Thalassobaculum sp. OXR-137: one gene and its partners. The protein of the gene in region 3 interacts with the protein of the main gene of each other region in a pairwise test. Links are inferred from orthologs where the notes say so. Each region holds a gene or a part of one and is shown on either strand. Other genes may lie near its edges.

Region 1 (5,812 bases), 2.6 Mb from region 3 along the record:
CTGGAAGCCAGCGGGTTCGACAAGATCGCCGGCCGGCGCGTCGTGCTGACCGGCGGTGCAAGCCAGCTGCCGGGCGCGCGTGAGCTCGCCCAGCTCATCCTCGACAAGCAGGTTCGCATGGGCCGGCCGATCCGCGTCCAGGGCCTCGCCGAGGCTGCGGGCGGGCCAGCCTTCTCGACCTGCGCCGGGCTGCTGGTCTACGCCGCCAATCCCCACCTCGACGCCCCCCGTCTGGCGCCTGCCCCGCAAACCGAGTCCGCCGGCCTCTTCGGCCGGGTCGGCTCGTGGCTGAAGGAGCATTTCTGATGCGCGAACGATCCTCGCATTCCCCCGCACACCCCCGCTCCATCACCGTCCAGCCCTCGGTCGGTGCTCACGGCTCCTGCTGGCGCCGTCAGGCGAGAAACGTCGTTTCGCGCGACCCGCAACCTTCCTCCGCCGCCGACCCCACCGGCGACGGACACTCGACCATCGACGACTCCCGCGGCGACGGCCGCTCCCCCCACCCCGCCAAGATTTGACGCTACCCCGGAGGCACGCATGACCATCAACATCACTGTCCCCAACGAAGACAACGAGCTGGCCCCGAACATCACCGTCGTCGGTGTCGGCGGCGCCGGTTGCAATGCCGTCAACAACATGATCAGCGCCAATCTCGGCGGTGTGAACTTCATCTCGACCAACACCGACGCCCAGGCGCTGAAGCAGTCCATGGCCGAGCGGCGCATCCAGCTCGGGGCCGAGGTCACCCAGGGTCTCGGCGCTGGCTCCCGTCCGGATGTCGGCCGGGCCGCCGCCGAGGAGTCGATCGAGGAGATCCTCGACGCCCTGAACGGCGCCAACATGTGCTTCATCACCGCCGGCATGGGCGGCGGCACCGGCACCGGTGCGGCCCCGGTCATCGCCCGGGCGGCGCGCGAGCGCGGCATCCTGACCGTCGGCGTGGTCACCAAGCCGTTCCACTTCGAAGGCCATCACCGCATGCGCCTGGCCGAGGGCGGCATCGAGGAGCTGACCAGCTACGTCGACACGCTGATCATTATCCCGAACCAGAACCTGTTCCGGATCGCCAACGAGAAGACGACCTTCGCGGACGCCTTCAACATGGCGGACGACGTGCTGCACTCCGGTGTGCGCGGCGTCACCGACCTGATGGTCATGCCGGGCCTGATCAACCTCGACTTCGCGGATATCCGCACGGTCATGAGCGAGATGGGCAAGGCGATGATGGGCACCGGCGAGGCCAGCGGCGAGAAGCGCGCCATCGACGCCGCCGAGGCCGCGATCAACAACCCGCTCCTGGAAGACGCCTCCATGAAGGGTGCGAAGGGCGTGCTGATCAACATCACCGGCGGCTTCGACATGACCCTGTTCGAGGTCGACGAGGCGGCCAACCGCATCCGCGAGGAAGTGGACAGCGACGCCAACATCATCTTCGGCTCCACCTTCGACGAGAAGATGGAAGGGGTGATGCGGGTCTCCGTGGTCGCCACCGGAATCGCCGCCGAAGGCCAGGTCGCCAAGCCGCGTCCGCAGCTCTCGGTCGTCACCCCGCGCCCGGTCAAGCAGCCGGAGCCGGAGCCCATGCCGGAGACCGCGATCCGCGCCGAGGCCGCCCCGATGGCCCCGGCCCCGAAGCCGGCCGCGTCCATGTCCACCCTGGACATCACCCGTCAGGCCGAGAGCGGCATCGGCGAGCTGTCCTTCCCGGATGCCGACGACTTCGCCGAGGTGGCGTCTCTGGACTCCGCCGAGGACGATCAGGAGGAGACCGGGATCGAGAAGGTCGAGATCGTCGACGCGGCGGCCCCGGCCGTGGCGAAGGTCGCTCCCGACGCCTTCCGGCCGACCGCCTCGACGGTGCCGCAGCGTCGTCCGGACATGACCCCGAAGGCGGCGGACCCGTTCCGCGGCAGCGACATGGTCAACGCCACCCGGGCCGAAGCCGCCGACGCGGCTCCGAAGTCCCGCAGCGCCGGTCTGTTCCGGCAGATCACCGGGCTCGGCCTGAAGAACGACAAGCCGGCGGAGGCCCCGGCCCCGCAGCCGCAGCAGGCCCAGCGTCCGGCGCCGGCTCAGGCCGCCCAGCCGCGTCTCGGCGCGCTCAACCCCGGCGATCGGGTGCGGGCCAGCCAGAACGAAGACGAGATGCTCGACATTCCGGCCTTCCTGCGTCGTCAGGCCAATTGAGCATCGCCCTATAACTCTTTGATACAGCGCTGTAATTTCGGTAACAGTCTGTAACAAAGAGTGACTTCCGCGACCCCGGTCGGATTGCTAAATCTACCGGGGTCGCTTTTTGTCCGCTTGGGATACGGAAGTAGACCTAGAACATGGAATGATTGAGGCTCGACAGTGATCATGGCGACACGATTTCCAGGATACGCCGCAGCGTCCCGTCAGAAGACGCTCAAGCGGGCCATCCCGTGTCGCGGGGTCGGGCTCCACTCGGGCACGCAGATCACCATGCGTCTCTGCCCTGCGCCGATCAATCACGGCATCGTCTTCCACCGCACCGACATCCAGGACCGCAACCCGTTCATCGCGGCACGCTACGACAACGTGGTCGATACCCGCCTGTGCACCGTCATCGCCAATGAGGACGATGTGCGCGTCGGCACGGTCGAGCACCTGATGGCTGCCTTCGCCGGCTGCGAGATCGACAACGCGCTGGTGGAGATCGACGGCTCGGAAGTCGCGATCATGGACGGGTCGTCTGAGCCCTTCGTCTTCCTGATCGACTGCGCCGGCATCGCCGAACAGGACGCGCCGCGCCGCGCCATCGAGATCCGTAAGCCGGTGACGGTGGACATGGACGGCAAGCGGGTCACGCTGAGCCCGGCCGACAGCTACGCTATCGACTTCGAGATCGACTTCGACAGCAAGGCGATCGGCCATGCCTCGCTCGGCGTGGAGATGGTCAACGGCACCTTCCGCCACGAGATCGCCCAGGCCCGCACCTTCGGCTTTCTGCACGAGGTCGAGTATTTGCAGGCCAACGGCCTCGCCCGCGGCGGCAGCCTGGACAACGCGGTCGTCATCGACGGCGACACGGTGCTGAACGAAGGCGGCCTGCGCTTCAAGGACGAGTTCGTGCGCCACAAGGTGCTGGACTGCGTCGGCGACCTGTATCTGGCCGGTGCGCCGCTGATCGGCCATGTGGATGCGGTGAAGGCCGGCCACCAGATCAACAACGCCGCCCTGCGCGCGCTGTTCGCCGATCCGAGCGCCTATGCCATCGTCGACGTGGACGACGTCTACGCGGACGACCTGCTGCCGGCCACGGCGTGAACCAACGCCCCGAGTTGGTTTACGGGAATTAATTAAAACTAAATCTAAATCGCTGTATTCTTCCTACGCCCCCGCAGACCGGGTCGGCCATGGCGAGGAGGATTTGGTGACAGATTTCCGTATGAGGCATGGCGGGCTCGGCGCACTCGCCTCTCTGGTGCTGATTCTGGCAGCCTCCGCCTTCCAGTCAGCCCGAGCTGAATCCACCATCCGTATCGGCGGCACCGGCATGGGGCTGGCACTCGCCCGAGATCTCGGGCGCGCTTACACCGCCCAGACACCGGGCGTGGGGGTGGAGGTCCTGCCCAGCATGGGTTCGACCGGCGGCATGCAGGCCCTGGCCGACGGCGCCATCGATATCGGTCTTGCCGGTCGCCCGCTGACGAGCCGGGAAACTGCCGGAGGCCTGGACGTTACCCTGTGTCTGATCACTGCCCTGGTCTTCGCCACCTCCCACCCTGCCCCCAACAGCATCGCGGTCAGAGATCTGCCGGCAATCTACAGGGATCCCGCACCCACTTGGGCGGATGGAACGCCGTTGAAGGTCATTCTGAGGCCCCATAGCGGATCCGAGCATCCCTATCTCGCCTCCCGGGTGCCTGACCTGCAGCAGGCCTTCGACCGGGCCTTCACGCGCCGGGGGATCGCCATCGGCAAGACGGACCAGGAGAACGCCGCCCTGGCGGCCAGGATTGCCGGCTCGTTCGCGATCACGACCCTGCTGCAGATCCGCAGCGAGCAACTGGATCTCAACGTCGTCCCGATCGACGGCCGGGCGCCGACCGCCGCCGACGCCGCGACGGGCGCGTATCCCTTCCCGCTTCAGGTGTGTTTCGTCAAACTCCGGGGCCCGTCGCCGGCAGCGACCGGCTTCCTGGATTTTCTGCGATCCGGGGATGGGCTGAGGATCATGGCGGATCGAGAAGCCGTGCCGGTGAAGTAACCGGGTTCGGTCCGAAGAAGTCCCTCCGGATGGAAACCACACACTCATACAGGCGGGTTCGCAGGATTGTCCGAATCCTGTCTCTGGCGGTCGGGACGGCGACCGCCGTCGCCTTCCCGACGGTTTTCGGGATCACAGCCTACCTCGGCCAAGACAGGATGCTGGAGCGGCAGGCCCATATCGCTGCCGAGAGCCTCGCAAAGTTCGCCTACATCCAGGGACCGTCGTGGCGCTACAACGGTCATCGCCTCCTCGGTCCCCTGGCCCCGGATTCCGACACCCAGCAGATCGTGCGCGTCGCCGACGGAGAGGAGATCGCGCGCATCGGCGATGGGCAAGGCACGGTTACCCAATCGGCGACGCACCCCATCGTCATGGCCGACCAGGCCCTGGGGACCGTCACGGTGACCAGGAGCTTGTTCCCGTTTCTGAAACTGCTGGCTGTCATGAGCCTGATCGGCGCGGGACTCGGCATGGCCGTGTTCTTCTGCGTCGACATCTTTCCGCTGCGGGCGTTGCGAACGGCGCTGGCGAAGCTGGTCCTCACGGAGCGCAACCTGCGAACCCAGATCGCCAAGACCTCCGAAGCGCTCGAGATGACCCAACGCGAGCGCAACCGAGCCGAGGCGGCCAATCAGATGAAGTCCGAGTTCGTCGCCAATATGAGCCACGAACTGCGGACGCCCCTGAACGCGATCATCGGCTTCTCCGATGTCATCGGCAGCGAGGTGTTCGGACCGGTGAACCCGCGCTACAAATCCTACGCAGCCGACATCAACTCCAGCGGCCGGCACCTGCTGTCGATCGTCAACGAGATCCTCGACGTGGCGAAGCTGGAGAGCGGACATTTCGACCTGTCTATCGAGCCTGTCGATCTGCGCGCCGAGATCGCCGAATGCATCGCCGTCGCCGCGGCCTCGGCCAGCCGCCGCGACGTCAGGATCCGGTCCAGCGTGTCCGCCGACGTTCCCTCGGTCGTGGAGATCGACCCGGTGAAGTTCCGCCAGATCATCCTCAATCTGCTGTCCAATGCCGTGAAATTCTCCGCCCCCAACACAGAGGCCCGCGTCGACGCGGCCATGATCTCGCCTACGACCGTGGAAATCCGGGTGTCGGACAAGGGGATCGGCATGGCGCCGGACGAGATCGAACTGGCCTTGCAGCCGTTCGGGCAGGTGGCGACGGCCTATACGCGCAAACACGAGGGAACCGGCCTGGGCCTGTCCATCACCAAGCTGCTGGTGGAGGCCTTCGGTGGCAATCTGTCGATCCAGAGCACGCCGGGCGAAGGCACCATCGTGGTGATCTGCCTGCCCCTGGCGTCACCGCAATCCGCGCCGGACCTTGCAGACGCGGTCTGACACCGCTGCCGGCCGTCAGGCGGCCCCGACGATACGTTCGATTTCATCCACCGGCAGGGAGGTCAGGTCCTTGTCGATCTCCCCGATGAGCCGGCGCGAGACCTCGCTGTGATACTTCGGACGGATCGTTCCGAGAGTCCTCGGATCGGCACAGACGAGCAGCTCTTTGAACCGGTTCTTCAGGGCCCAGTTCTTCAGCCGATCGGCCACGTCGCCG
Region 2 (4,468 bases), 2.6 Mb from region 3 along the record:
GACCATCAGGTCGGTGACGCCGCGCACACCGGAGTGCAGCACGTCGTCCGCCATGTTGAAGGCGTCCGCGAAGGTCGTCTTCTCGTTGGCGATCCGGAACAGGTTCTGGTTCGGGATAATGATCAGCGTGTCGACGTAGCTGGTCAGCTCCTCGATGCCGCCCTCGGCCAGGCGCATGCGGTGATGGCCTTCGAAGTGGAACGGCTTGGTGACCACGCCGACGGTCAGGATGCCGCGCTCGCGCGCCGCCCGGGCGATGACCGGGGCCGCACCGGTGCCGGTGCCGCCGCCCATGCCGGCGGTGATGAAGCACATGTTGGCGCCGTTCAGGGCGTCGAGGATCTCCTCGATCGACTCCTCGGCGGCGGCCCGGCCGACATCCGGACGGGAGCCAGCGCCGAGACCCTGGGTGACCTCGGCCCCGAGCTGGATGCGCCGCTCGGCCATGGACTGCTTCAGCGCCTGGGCGTCGGTGTTGGTCGAGATGAAGTTCACACCGCCGAGATTGGCGCTGATCATGTTGTTGACGGCATTGCAACCGGCGCCGCCGACACCGACGACGGTGATGTTCGGGGCCAGCTCGTTGTCTTCGTTGGGGACAGTGATGTTGATGGTCATGCGTGCCTCCGGGGTAGCGTCAAATCTTGGCGGGGTGGGGGGAGCGGCCGTCGCCGCGGGAGTCGTCGATGGTCGAGTGTCCGTCGCCGGTGGGGTCGGCGGCGGAGGAAGGTTGCGGGTCGCGCGAAACGACGTTTCTCGCCTGACGGCGCCAGCAGGAGCCGTGAGCACCGACCGAGGGCTGGACGGTGATGGAGCGGGGGTGTGCGGGGGAATGCGAGGATCGTTCGCGCATCAGAAATGCTCCTTCAGCCACGAGCCGACCCGGCCGAAGAGGCCGGCGGACTCGGTTTGCGGGGCAGGCGCCAGACGGGGGGCGTCGAGGTGGGGATTGGCGGCGTAGACCAGCAGCCCGGCGCAGGTCGAGAAGGCTGGCCCGCCCGCAGCCTCGGCGAGGCCCTGGACGCGGATCGGCCGGCCCATGCGAACCTGCTTGTCGAGGATGAGCTGGGCGAGCTCACGCGCGCCCGGCAGCTGGCTTGCACCGCCGGTCAGCACGACGCGCCGGCCGGCGATCTTGTCGAACCCGCTGGCTTCCAGCCGAGAACGGACAAGTTCGAAGGTCTCCTCCAGCCGCGGACGGATGATCCCGACCAGCAGCGACTTGGAGACGTGATTGGGTTGGACGTGGTCCTCCTCGCCGATCGGCGGGACGTCGATGGTCTCCTGATCGTCGAGCGGCGAGGGCAGGGCGCTGCCGTACAGCGTCTTGATCCGCTCGGCGGCGAGGATCGGGGTGGAGAACCCGCGGGCGATGTCGTTGGTCACGTGGTGGCCGCCGACCGGGATGCAGTCGGTATAGACCACGTTGCCGTCGAAGAAGACGGCGAAGCTGGTGGTGCCGCCGCCCATGTCGATCACGGTGACGCCCAGATCCATCTCGTCGTCGACCAGGCAGGACAGGCCCGAGGCGTAGGGCGAGACGACCAGCGCGTCCATGTCCAGGTGGCAGCGCTCCAGCACCGTGGAGAGGGTCCGCACGGCGCCGCTGTTGGCGGTGACCACGTGCATGTGCGCACCCAGGGTCTCGCCGAACATGCCGCGCGGATCGCGGATGCCGTTGGTGCCGTCGATGGTGAAGCCCACCGGGATCGAGTGGATCAGGTCCTGGCCGTCGAGGTTCTCCAGATGGCGCCACTGGTCGAGCACCCGGCGCAGGTCGCTGTCGCCGACCTCGTGACCGGCGACGGAGACTTCCACCCCCACCGTCTGCGAGGCGGGCCAGCCGCCGGAGATGTTCACCATTACGGAGCGCAGTTCGGCGCCGGCCATCTTCTCGGCCGCGTGCACGGCGTTCAGGATCGAGGCCTCGAGCTGGTCGACATCGGTGATGCGGCCGGCCTTCACGCCGCGGCTGACCTGGTGGCCGATGCCGGCCACGCGGATCGAGCCCGACGGCAGCCCAGCCCCCGCCAGGAGCGGGTTCGACGGTGGGTCGCCGATCTTGGCAACGAAACAGCACACCTTGCTCGACCCGATGTCGAGGGCGGCGACCAATCCGCTTCGTGTTTTGCCCAGGGGCTTTCTCACCGGTGTGTCCTTCTTCCGTTCGTCAGGTGTTGGCGCCGGGGGACGCGGCGCGCTCGCGCGCGGCCGGGGTCACCCGCATGATCAGCTGGTCGGGAATGCGCAGGTCGATGGTCACCACGTCGCGCTCCAGCACGCCGTGCTCGCGCGCCAGGCTGGCCAGGTGGGTCCAGGCGCCGGCCGGATCGACCTCCGGCAGTTCCACGTCCATCCCGTTGTTCAGCCGGACGGTCCAGCGCCGGCCGCTGACCCAGGTCAGGGCGCGCACGCGCTGCAGCAGTTCCGGCTCGCTCGACAGCATGGCCAGCGCGCCGGCGGCCCGCTTCGGGGCCTCCTCGCCGATGACGATCGGCAGGTCGTGGAACTTGCGGACGTCCTGTCCCGCGATCGCCACGCCGTCCTGATCCACCAGGGTGAAGTCGCGGCCGCGCTGCCACAGGGCGATCGGCCGTCGCTCCACCAGGGTCACATGCAGGGTGTCCGGCAGGCGGCGCTCGACCCGGGCGTCCTTGACCCAGGGCAGGGCCAGGACCCGCTCGCGGGTGGCCTCCAGGTCGACGCTGAGGATCGGCGTGCCGCGCTGGACGCCGACCTGCTCCAGCAGGGCGCCGGGCTTGGTGTTCTCGCGGCCGGAGACCAGCACGTCGTCGATGGCGAGGCCGGCGTCGGCGGTGAGCTGCAGCGCGCCGTCGGTCACGTTCGCCCAGGCGCGGGCGAAGCTGCCGGACTGAACGGTCCAGCCGATGGCGGTGCCGGCGCCGACGATCACCACGGCGGCCGCGCCGAAGCGCAGCAGCGGGCCGCGCCAGGCCGGGACCGGACGATGACGGCGGGCGGGGGTCGCCTTGCCGCGCTTGCCCTTGGCCGGCTGCTTCTTCGCCGCGGAGAAGGGGGTCAGTAGTCGCATCGGGCCCCCTCCACCATGCGGGCGACCAGCTCCGGGAAGGAGATGCCGCGGAAGGCGGCCTGCTCCGGCACGAGCGAGGTCGGGGTCATACCCGGCTGCGTGTTGATCTCCAGCAGGTACAGCGTGCCCGGATCGGACTTGGTGTCGTCGTATCGGAAGTCGCAGCGGCTCACCCCGCGGCAGCCCAGCGCCTCATGGGCGCGGCGGGCCGTCTCCAGCGCTTCCTCGCGGATCGCGGCGGGGATCGGCGCCGGCAGCAGGTGGATCGAGCCGCCCTCGGCGTACTTGGCCTCGTAATCGTAGAAGCCGCGGTCGGAAGTGATCTCGGTCACTTCCAGCGGCTCGCCGTCGAGCACGGCGACGGTCAGCTCGCGGCCGTCGATGAACGGTTCCACCAGCACCCGGTCGCCGAAGGTCCAGTCGCTGCCGGTCGGTCGGTAGTTATCGCCGTCCTTCACGATGTGGACGCCGACGCTGGAACCCTGGTCGATCGGCTTGATGACGTAGGGCGGGTCCATCGGATGGCCGTTCTCGAAGGCGTCGAGACTGACCACCATGCCGCCCGGGCAGCGCAGGCCGAGGCGCGAGAACACGTCCTTCGCCGTCGGCTTGTCCATGGCGACGGCCGAGGCCCGCACGCCGGAATGGGTATAGGGGATGCCGAGCACGTTCAGCACGCCCTGGATCGTGCCGTCCTCGCCGACGGGGCCGTGCAGGGCGTTGAAGCACACGTCCGGGTGCATCGCCTCCAGCTTGCCGGCGATGGCGCGGTCCACGTCGATCTCGGTCACCTTGAACCCCGCCTGGCGCAGGGCCTTGGCGCATTCCCGGCCGGAGGAGAGCGACACTTCGCGCTCCGGCGACCAGCCGCCCTTCAGGACGGCCACATGGGTCTCGGCCCGGCTCATGCCTGCTCTCCCGTGTTGGTCGGCTTGCCGATGCGGCGGATCTCCCAACGCAGCTCGACGCCGCTGGTCTCCTGGACCCGGCGACGGACTTCCTCGCCCAGGGTCTCGATCTCCTCGGCGGTGGCGTCGCCCATGTTGAGCAGGAAGTTGCAGTGCAGCTCCGACACCATGGCATCGCCGATCCGCAGTCCGCGGCAGCCGGCTTCGTCGATCAGTTTCCAGGCCTTGCCGCCGTCCGGATTGGCGAAGGTCGACCCACCGGTGCGCACCCGGCGCGGCTGGGTGTCCTCGCGGGCGTCGCGGATGTCGCGCATGGTCTGGGCGATGGTCTCCGGATCGCCCGGGCGGGCCCGGAACGTGGCGCTGGTGACGATCCAGTCCTCCGGCAGCTCGCTGTGCCGGTAGGCAAGGCCCAGGTCGTCGGCGGTGAGGGTATGGGCATGGCCGAGCGGGTCCAGGGCGCGGGCGGAGATCAGCGCATCGCGGACCTCGCTGCCATAGGCGCCGG
Region 3 (5,842 bases):
GTAGCCGGGGGCCGAGGCCAGCGCCCGCAATTCGCCGGTATGGACGTCCATGACCACGACGGACCCGCTCTCAGCCTCGATCACCTTGCCCTTCTCGTTGATCAGGACGGTCTGCCGGTCGGCATATAGGTCCCTCAGGGCCGGTTCCGCCTCCGCCAGAGCGAGCTGCGCCCGCGGATCCTCGGTCGGCAACCGTTCGGCATTGCCCCGCGCCAGCCGCTCGGTGGCGAAGCGCTGCAGGTTGATGTCCAGCGCGAGCTTGACGTCGCGCCCCGGCTCCCCGTCCTCGCCCGGCAGCTTGCGGATGATCCGGCCCAGGGCGTTGACCTCGACCTGGCGGCGGCCGGCGGTGCCGCGCATGCTCAGGTCGTGCAGCTTCTCGATGCCGCTCTTGCCGATGCGGAAGTCCGGCAGCTCCAGCACCGGGTCGCCGGTCAGCTCGCTCTCCGACACGGCCGCCACATAGCCGGTGATGTGGACCGCCGTGTCGGCGAAGGGATAGCGGCGGGACCGGCCGACCTCGATGCGGATGCCGGGCAGGTACGGCGCGTTGACCGCCACCCGGGCGATCTCCTCGCGGGTCAGGTTCTCCACCACGGTGACCGGAACGAAGGCGCGCTTGCGCTTCACATCCTTCAGCACCCGGCGGACGTCCCAGTCCGGCACCTCGATGATCGAGCGCAGGGCCGACAGGGTGGCGGCCACGTCGTCGGTCTGCTCGCGAACGATTTCGACGCGGAAATTGTCCTGGTTGTCGGCCAGCGCCACGCCGTTGCGGTCGAGGATCCGGCCGCGGATCGGCGGCAGGAGTTCCAGGTTGAACTGGTTGCCGCGCGACAGCAGCTCGTAGCGGTCGGCCTCGACCACCTGCAGATAATACAGCCGAGCGCCCAGCGCGCCGATCAGGCCGAGCTTGGCTCCGGCCAGCACCAGCGCTCGCCGGGTGAAGACCTTTTGGACGTCCTGTTCGCTTGCCTTCAGCATGGACGCCTACCGGACCACGTAGCGGTGGAGACGGACGAAGAGCCAGGCCACGACCGGGAAGCCGAGCACGGTGACCAGATACTGGAACATCGCCGGCTCGGGACCGATCAGCCGGAACTGCAGCACCGACATCATGAGCCAGGCGAGGATCGAGACCGGAAGCTGGATGACCATGAACCCGACCCAGGTCAGCAGGAAGGGCTTGGTGATCAGCGCCCGGCGCTGGGACAGGGCCAGGGCGTGCAGCAGCAGCAGGCTGACCGCGGTCAGGCCCAGCGGGGTGCCGGTCAGGATGTCCTGCAGCACGCCGATCAGGAACAGGGCGGAGGCCGGCTGAAGGTCCGGCCGGAAGACCGCCCAGTAGAAGGTCGCCATCGCCGTGTAGCCCGGGACCACCGTCGCATAGCCGGGAATCCCGATGGTCACCACCGACAGCACCGCCAGCATCGCGGTGAGTACCATCGGCGTCGACTGTCGGATCCAGGTATCGAGGCGTTGGGCCGCGGAGGGACGCATCACTGCTTTGCCCCGCCGGAGCGGGAGGCCGGCTCCGGCCCCATGACCGAGAAGGGCGGCAGATGGGCGCTTTCCGGCTGCACGACTCCATCGGAGCCGGTCTTCAGGATGCGCACGTATTCCAGCCGTTCCCAGTCGACGAAGGGCGTGACCCGGATCGAACCGTCGGTGATCGTGGTCACCATGCCGACCGCGAGACCTGGAGGGAAGACGCCGCCGTGACCGGACGTCACGATCCGGTCGCCGGGCACCACCTGGGCGTTCTGCGGCAGATAGACGATCCGGGGCGACCGGGTGTTGTCGCCGGCCACCACGCCCGGGTCGCGGGTGCGCTCGATCACGATGGGGATCTGCGAGTTCAGGTCGGTGATCAGCAGGACGCGGCTGTAGGCCTCGCCCACCTCGACCACGCCGCCGACCAGCCCCTCGCCGCTGACCGCCGCGTTGCCCAGGGCGATGCCGTTCTTCTGTCCTGCCGTGATCATCACACTGCGCACGAAGGCGCCGCCGCCATCGGCGATCACCCGGGCGCTGACGAAGTCGACGTCCTTGGGCGGCACGAAGTTGGTCAGCGCCCGCAGCGCGCGGTTCTCGGCCTCCAGGCGCCGGGCGACGTGCTGCCAGCGGTCGAGACGGTCGTTCTCCACGGACAGCCGGGCGTTCTCGGCGCGCAGATACCGCAGGTCACGGACATTGTTCATCAGGTCGGTAAGCGCCTCGGCCGGCTGGGACGCCACCTCGATGACCGGCGCCAGCGCGTCGAGCACGACGACCCGCGCCCGTTCCACCAGCAGGACGTCGGCCTTGCCCAGGAGCATGAGCCCGAAGGCGGCGGCGATCAGCGTGGCGAAGGCGAACCGGCTCCACAGTGAGCGCACGGGTTGTGCCACGCTGCTGAACGATCCGGGTCGCTTCGCCATGGTGAACGGTCACCTCAAGGGTAGACAGATATCTCGAACGCGCGAGCCGATGTCAGTAGGCGCCGATCAGAACGTTCCGCAGAACCTTCATCTCTTCCAGGCAGCGCCCGGTGCCGAGCGCCACGCAGGACAGCGGGTCGTCGGCGATCATGACCGGCAGGCCGGTGGCATGGCGCAGGACGAAGTCCAGGTTGCCCAGCAGCGCGCCGCCGCCGGTCAGCACGATGCCCTTGTCGACGATATCGGCCGCCAGTTCCGGCGGGGTCTGCTCCAGCGCGACCTTCACCGCCTCGACTATCTGGCTGACCGGCTCCGCCAGGCTGTCGGCGATCTGCGACTGGTCGATGATGATTTCCTTGGGCACGCCGTTCATCAGGTCGCGGCCCTTGATCTGCAGGCCCTTGCCCGTGCCGTCTTCCGGCGGATAGGCGGAGCCGATCTCCTTCTTGATCCGCTCGGCACTGCCCTCACCGACCAGAAGGTTATGGTTGCGGCGGATATAGGCGATGATCGCCTCGTCCATCTTGTCGCCGCCGACGCGCACCGAACGCGAGTAGACGATGCCGCCGAGCGACAGCACGGCCACCTCGGTGGTGCCGCCGCCGATATCGACGACCATGGAGCCGGTCGGTTCGGTCACCGGCAGGTTGGCGCCTATCGCGGCGGCCATCGGCTCCTCGATCAGGAACACCCGGCGGGCCCCGGCGCTTTCCGCGCTTTCCTGAATGGCGCGGCGCTCCACCGCGGTCGACCCCGACGGCACGCAGACGATGACCTGCGGGCTGGCGAAGGACCGCCGGTTATGCACCTTGCGGATGAAGTGCTTGATCATTTCCTCGGCGACTTCGAAATCGGCGATGACGCCGTCGCGCAGAGGGCGGATCGCCTGGATGTTGCCGGGCGTTCGGCCGAGCATCTGCTTGGCCTCGTCGCCGACGGCCAGCACCTGCTTCTTGCCGCGAACCGTGGCGATGGCGACCACCGACGGTTCGTTCAGCACGATGCCGCGGCCCTTGACGTAGACCAGGGTATTGGCCGTGCCGAGGTCAATGGCCATATCGGCAGACAGCATTCCGAGGAGATTGGCGAAGAACATCGTTTTTCTCAGTCCCGTCGATGTTGCGGCCCGGTCCATGTCTCCCATGGGACTGGCCGATCGAATCCCGTCAGGGCCTCCGTCCCGGGTTTATGACCCGGACGGCCTTTAGGCCCGGCTCGTATTTCGCGTGTCGACGCTTCGGCCTTAATCACCGGCCTGGCCGCGCCGCCCCTACCGCTCTGCGCTGCTCCGATACGCTATGTCGGTGACAATATCAGGATTCGCAGACAGTTACAAAGCGCTCTTCACCGCGATTCGTTAAAGAGTCGCGGGCGAATCCGGCGGATTGATGACGGACATCATTCCGAACGCGAAACGGGCGGGTCAGCACCGGCCGACCCGCCCGTCCGCTCAACGAATAAGCTCGATCAGTTCTTGGTCTGATCGACCAGCTTGTTCTCCGCGATCCACGGCATCATGGCGCGCAGCTTCTCGCCGACCTGCTCGATCGAGTGCTCGGCCGCACGGCGGCGCATGGCCTTGAACGAGGACTGGTTGACCCTGTTCTCCAGCATCCAGTTGCGGGCGAAGGTGCCGGACTGGATGTCGGCCAGGACGCGCTTCATCTCGGCCTTGGTCTCCTCCGTCACGATCCGCGGACCGGAGACGTACTCGCCGTACTCGGCGGTGTTGGAGATCGAGTAGTTCATGTTGGCGATGCCGCCCTCATAGATGAGGTCGACGATCAGCTTCACCTCGTGCAGGCACTCGAAATAAGCCATCTCCGGGGCGTAGCCGGCCTCGCAGAGGGTCTCGTAGCCGGCCTTGATCAGCTCGCACAGACCGCCGCACAGGACGACCTGCTCGCCGAACAGGTCGGTCTCGCACTCTTCCTTGAAGGTGGTCTCGATGGTGCCGGCCCGGCCGCCGCCGATGGCGGAGGAATAGGACAGCGCGACTTCCAGGGCGTTGCCCGAGGAATCCTGATCGATCGCGACCAGGCACGGCACGCCGCCCCCACGCAGGTACTCGGAGCGCACGGTGTGGCCCGGGCCCTTCGGCGCGATCATGAAGACGTCGATGTCGTCGCGCGGCTCGATGAAGTTGAAGTGCACGTTGAAGCCATGGGCGAAGGCGATCGCCGCACCGGCGCGCATGTTCGGCTTCAGGTCTTCGTTATAGATGTCGCCCTGGAGTTCGTCCGGGGTCAGCATCATGAGGATGTCGCCCCACTTGGCGGCCTCGGCCGGCGTCATGCACTTGAAGCCGGCGGCCTCGGCCTTCGCGCGGGAGCGCGAGCCCTCCTTGAGCGCGACGACCACGTCCTTGACGCCGCTGTCCTTCAGGTTGTTGGCATGGGCATGGCCCTGGCTGCCATAGCCGACGATCACGACCTTCTTGGTCTTGATCAGGTTCACGTCGGCGTCGCGGTCGTAGTACACGCGCATGGGTGTCTCCCTCCTTCGGGTCTTGCGGTTCTCAGAACAGGTTTTCGAAAATTTCCATGGACCCGGCGACGGTTTAGCTGGGCAGCCGCCGCCGAGTCCAGATGGCTGGTTCAGTCTAGGGTCAGTCGTCGGCGGCTTTCTTCGCCTTCCGCTTGGCCTTGCGGACCAGCGGCATGTGCACGTGTTCGCCCCGGGCGATGGCGACGACGCCGGTGCGCGACACCTCCACCTCACCCAGCGAGATCATCAGGTCGATGAAGGCGTCGATCTTGCCGGTATCGCCGGTCAGCTCGAAGACGAAGCTGCCGAGCGTGCTGTCGATGGCCCGGGCGCGGAAGGTGTCGGCGATGCGCAGGGCCTCGATCCGCTTCTCTCCGCCGTTGCGGATCTTCACCAGCGCCATCTCGCGGCCCACATGCGGGCCTTCCATGGTCAGGTCGTGGACGTCGTAGACCGGAACCAGGCGGGCGAGCTGCGCCTTGATCTGCTCGATCACCATCGGCGTGCCGGAAGTCACGATGGTGATGCGCGAGCGGGCGTTGACCTCGTCGACCTCGGATACGGTCAGGCTCTCGATATTGTAGCCGCGGCCGGAAAACAGGCCGATGACGCGGGCCAGGACGCCCGGCTCATTGGCCACCAGCACGGCGATCGTGTGCCGGGCGCTCGGTTGATCATTGGGTGTCACGTCGGGTCTCCGAAAGACGGGCGGGGGCTCGGGGGTTCATGCCGGAGCCGGCGCCCGGAAGGGAATGGCAGGGACGGCAGGCAGGGCGGCCGCCGGGAAGCCCCGGCGGCCGCGCGCCGTCATACGAGGGCCATGCCCTTGTCGGTCACGGTCTGCTGCTCCTGATCGCTCGGGCTGAGGATCATCTCGTTATGCGCCCGGCCCGACGGAATCATCGGGAAGCAGTTCTCATCCTTGGTCACGCACA

What was found.
Region 1: the proteins of T8K17_RS00570 (region 3) and ftsZ interact in binary tests that used the Escherichia coli proteins (3 or more experiments, as listed by UniProt). The link is inferred for Thalassobaculum sp. OXR-137 from one-to-one orthologs.
Region 2: the proteins of T8K17_RS00570 (region 3) and ftsA interact in binary tests that used the Escherichia coli proteins (3 or more experiments, as listed by UniProt). The link is inferred for Thalassobaculum sp. OXR-137 from one-to-one orthologs.

The regions. Positions count from the first base shown.
Region 1 is NZ_CP139715.1:2,741,492-2,747,303, reverse strand. What follows is about bases 1-2,865. They hold ftsZ (cell division protein FtsZ), read left to right. Parts: upstream 1-540; coding sequence 541-2,190; downstream 2,191-2,865. Other genes in these bases: lpxC (UDP-3-O-acyl-N-acetylglucosamine deacetylase), read left to right, coding at 2,362-2,865; ftsA (cell division protein FtsA), read left to right, coding at 1-306. In the rest of the region: more of lpxC, read left to right, coding at 2,866-3,291; T8K17_RS12960 (substrate-binding domain-containing protein), read left to right, coding at 3,398-4,234; T8K17_RS12955 (sensor histidine kinase), read left to right, coding at 4,393-5,595; T8K17_RS12950 (host attachment family protein), read right to left, coding at 5,611-5,812. UniProt on the Escherichia coli protein: Essential cell division protein that forms a contractile ring structure (Z ring) at the future cell division site. The regulation of the ring assembly controls the timing and the location of cell division.
Region 2 is NZ_CP139715.1:2,746,146-2,750,613, forward strand. What follows is about bases 1-2,919. They hold ftsA (cell division protein FtsA), read right to left. Parts: upstream 2,149-2,919; coding sequence 853-2,148; downstream 1-852. Other genes in these bases: ftsZ (cell division protein FtsZ), read right to left, coding at 1-618; T8K17_RS12980 (cell division protein FtsQ/DivIB), read right to left, coding at 2,171-2,919. In the rest of the region: more of T8K17_RS12980, read right to left, coding at 2,920-3,052; T8K17_RS12985 (D-alanine--D-alanine ligase), read right to left, coding at 3,040-3,960; murB (UDP-N-acetylmuramate dehydrogenase), read right to left, coding at 3,957-4,468. UniProt on the Escherichia coli protein: Essential cell division protein that assists in the assembly of the Z ring. May serve as the principal membrane anchor for the Z ring.
Region 3 is NZ_CP139715.1:119,617-125,458, forward strand. What follows is about bases 1,495-4,389. They hold T8K17_RS00570 (rod shape-determining protein), read right to left. Parts: upstream 3,517-4,389; coding sequence 2,473-3,516; downstream 1,495-2,472. Other genes in these bases: mreC (rod shape-determining protein MreC), read right to left, coding at 1,500-2,420; ilvC (ketol-acid reductoisomerase), read right to left, coding at 3,888-4,389. Also shown: mrdA (penicillin-binding protein 2), read right to left, coding at 1-984; rod shape-determining protein MreD, read right to left, coding at 991-1,446; more of ilvC, read right to left, coding at 4,390-4,907; ilvN (acetolactate synthase small subunit), read right to left, coding at 5,029-5,595; T8K17_RS00585 (acetolactate synthase 3 large subunit), read right to left, coding at 5,715-5,842. UniProt on the Escherichia coli protein: Forms membrane-associated dynamic filaments that are essential for cell shape determination. Acts by regulating cell wall synthesis and cell elongation, and thus cell shape.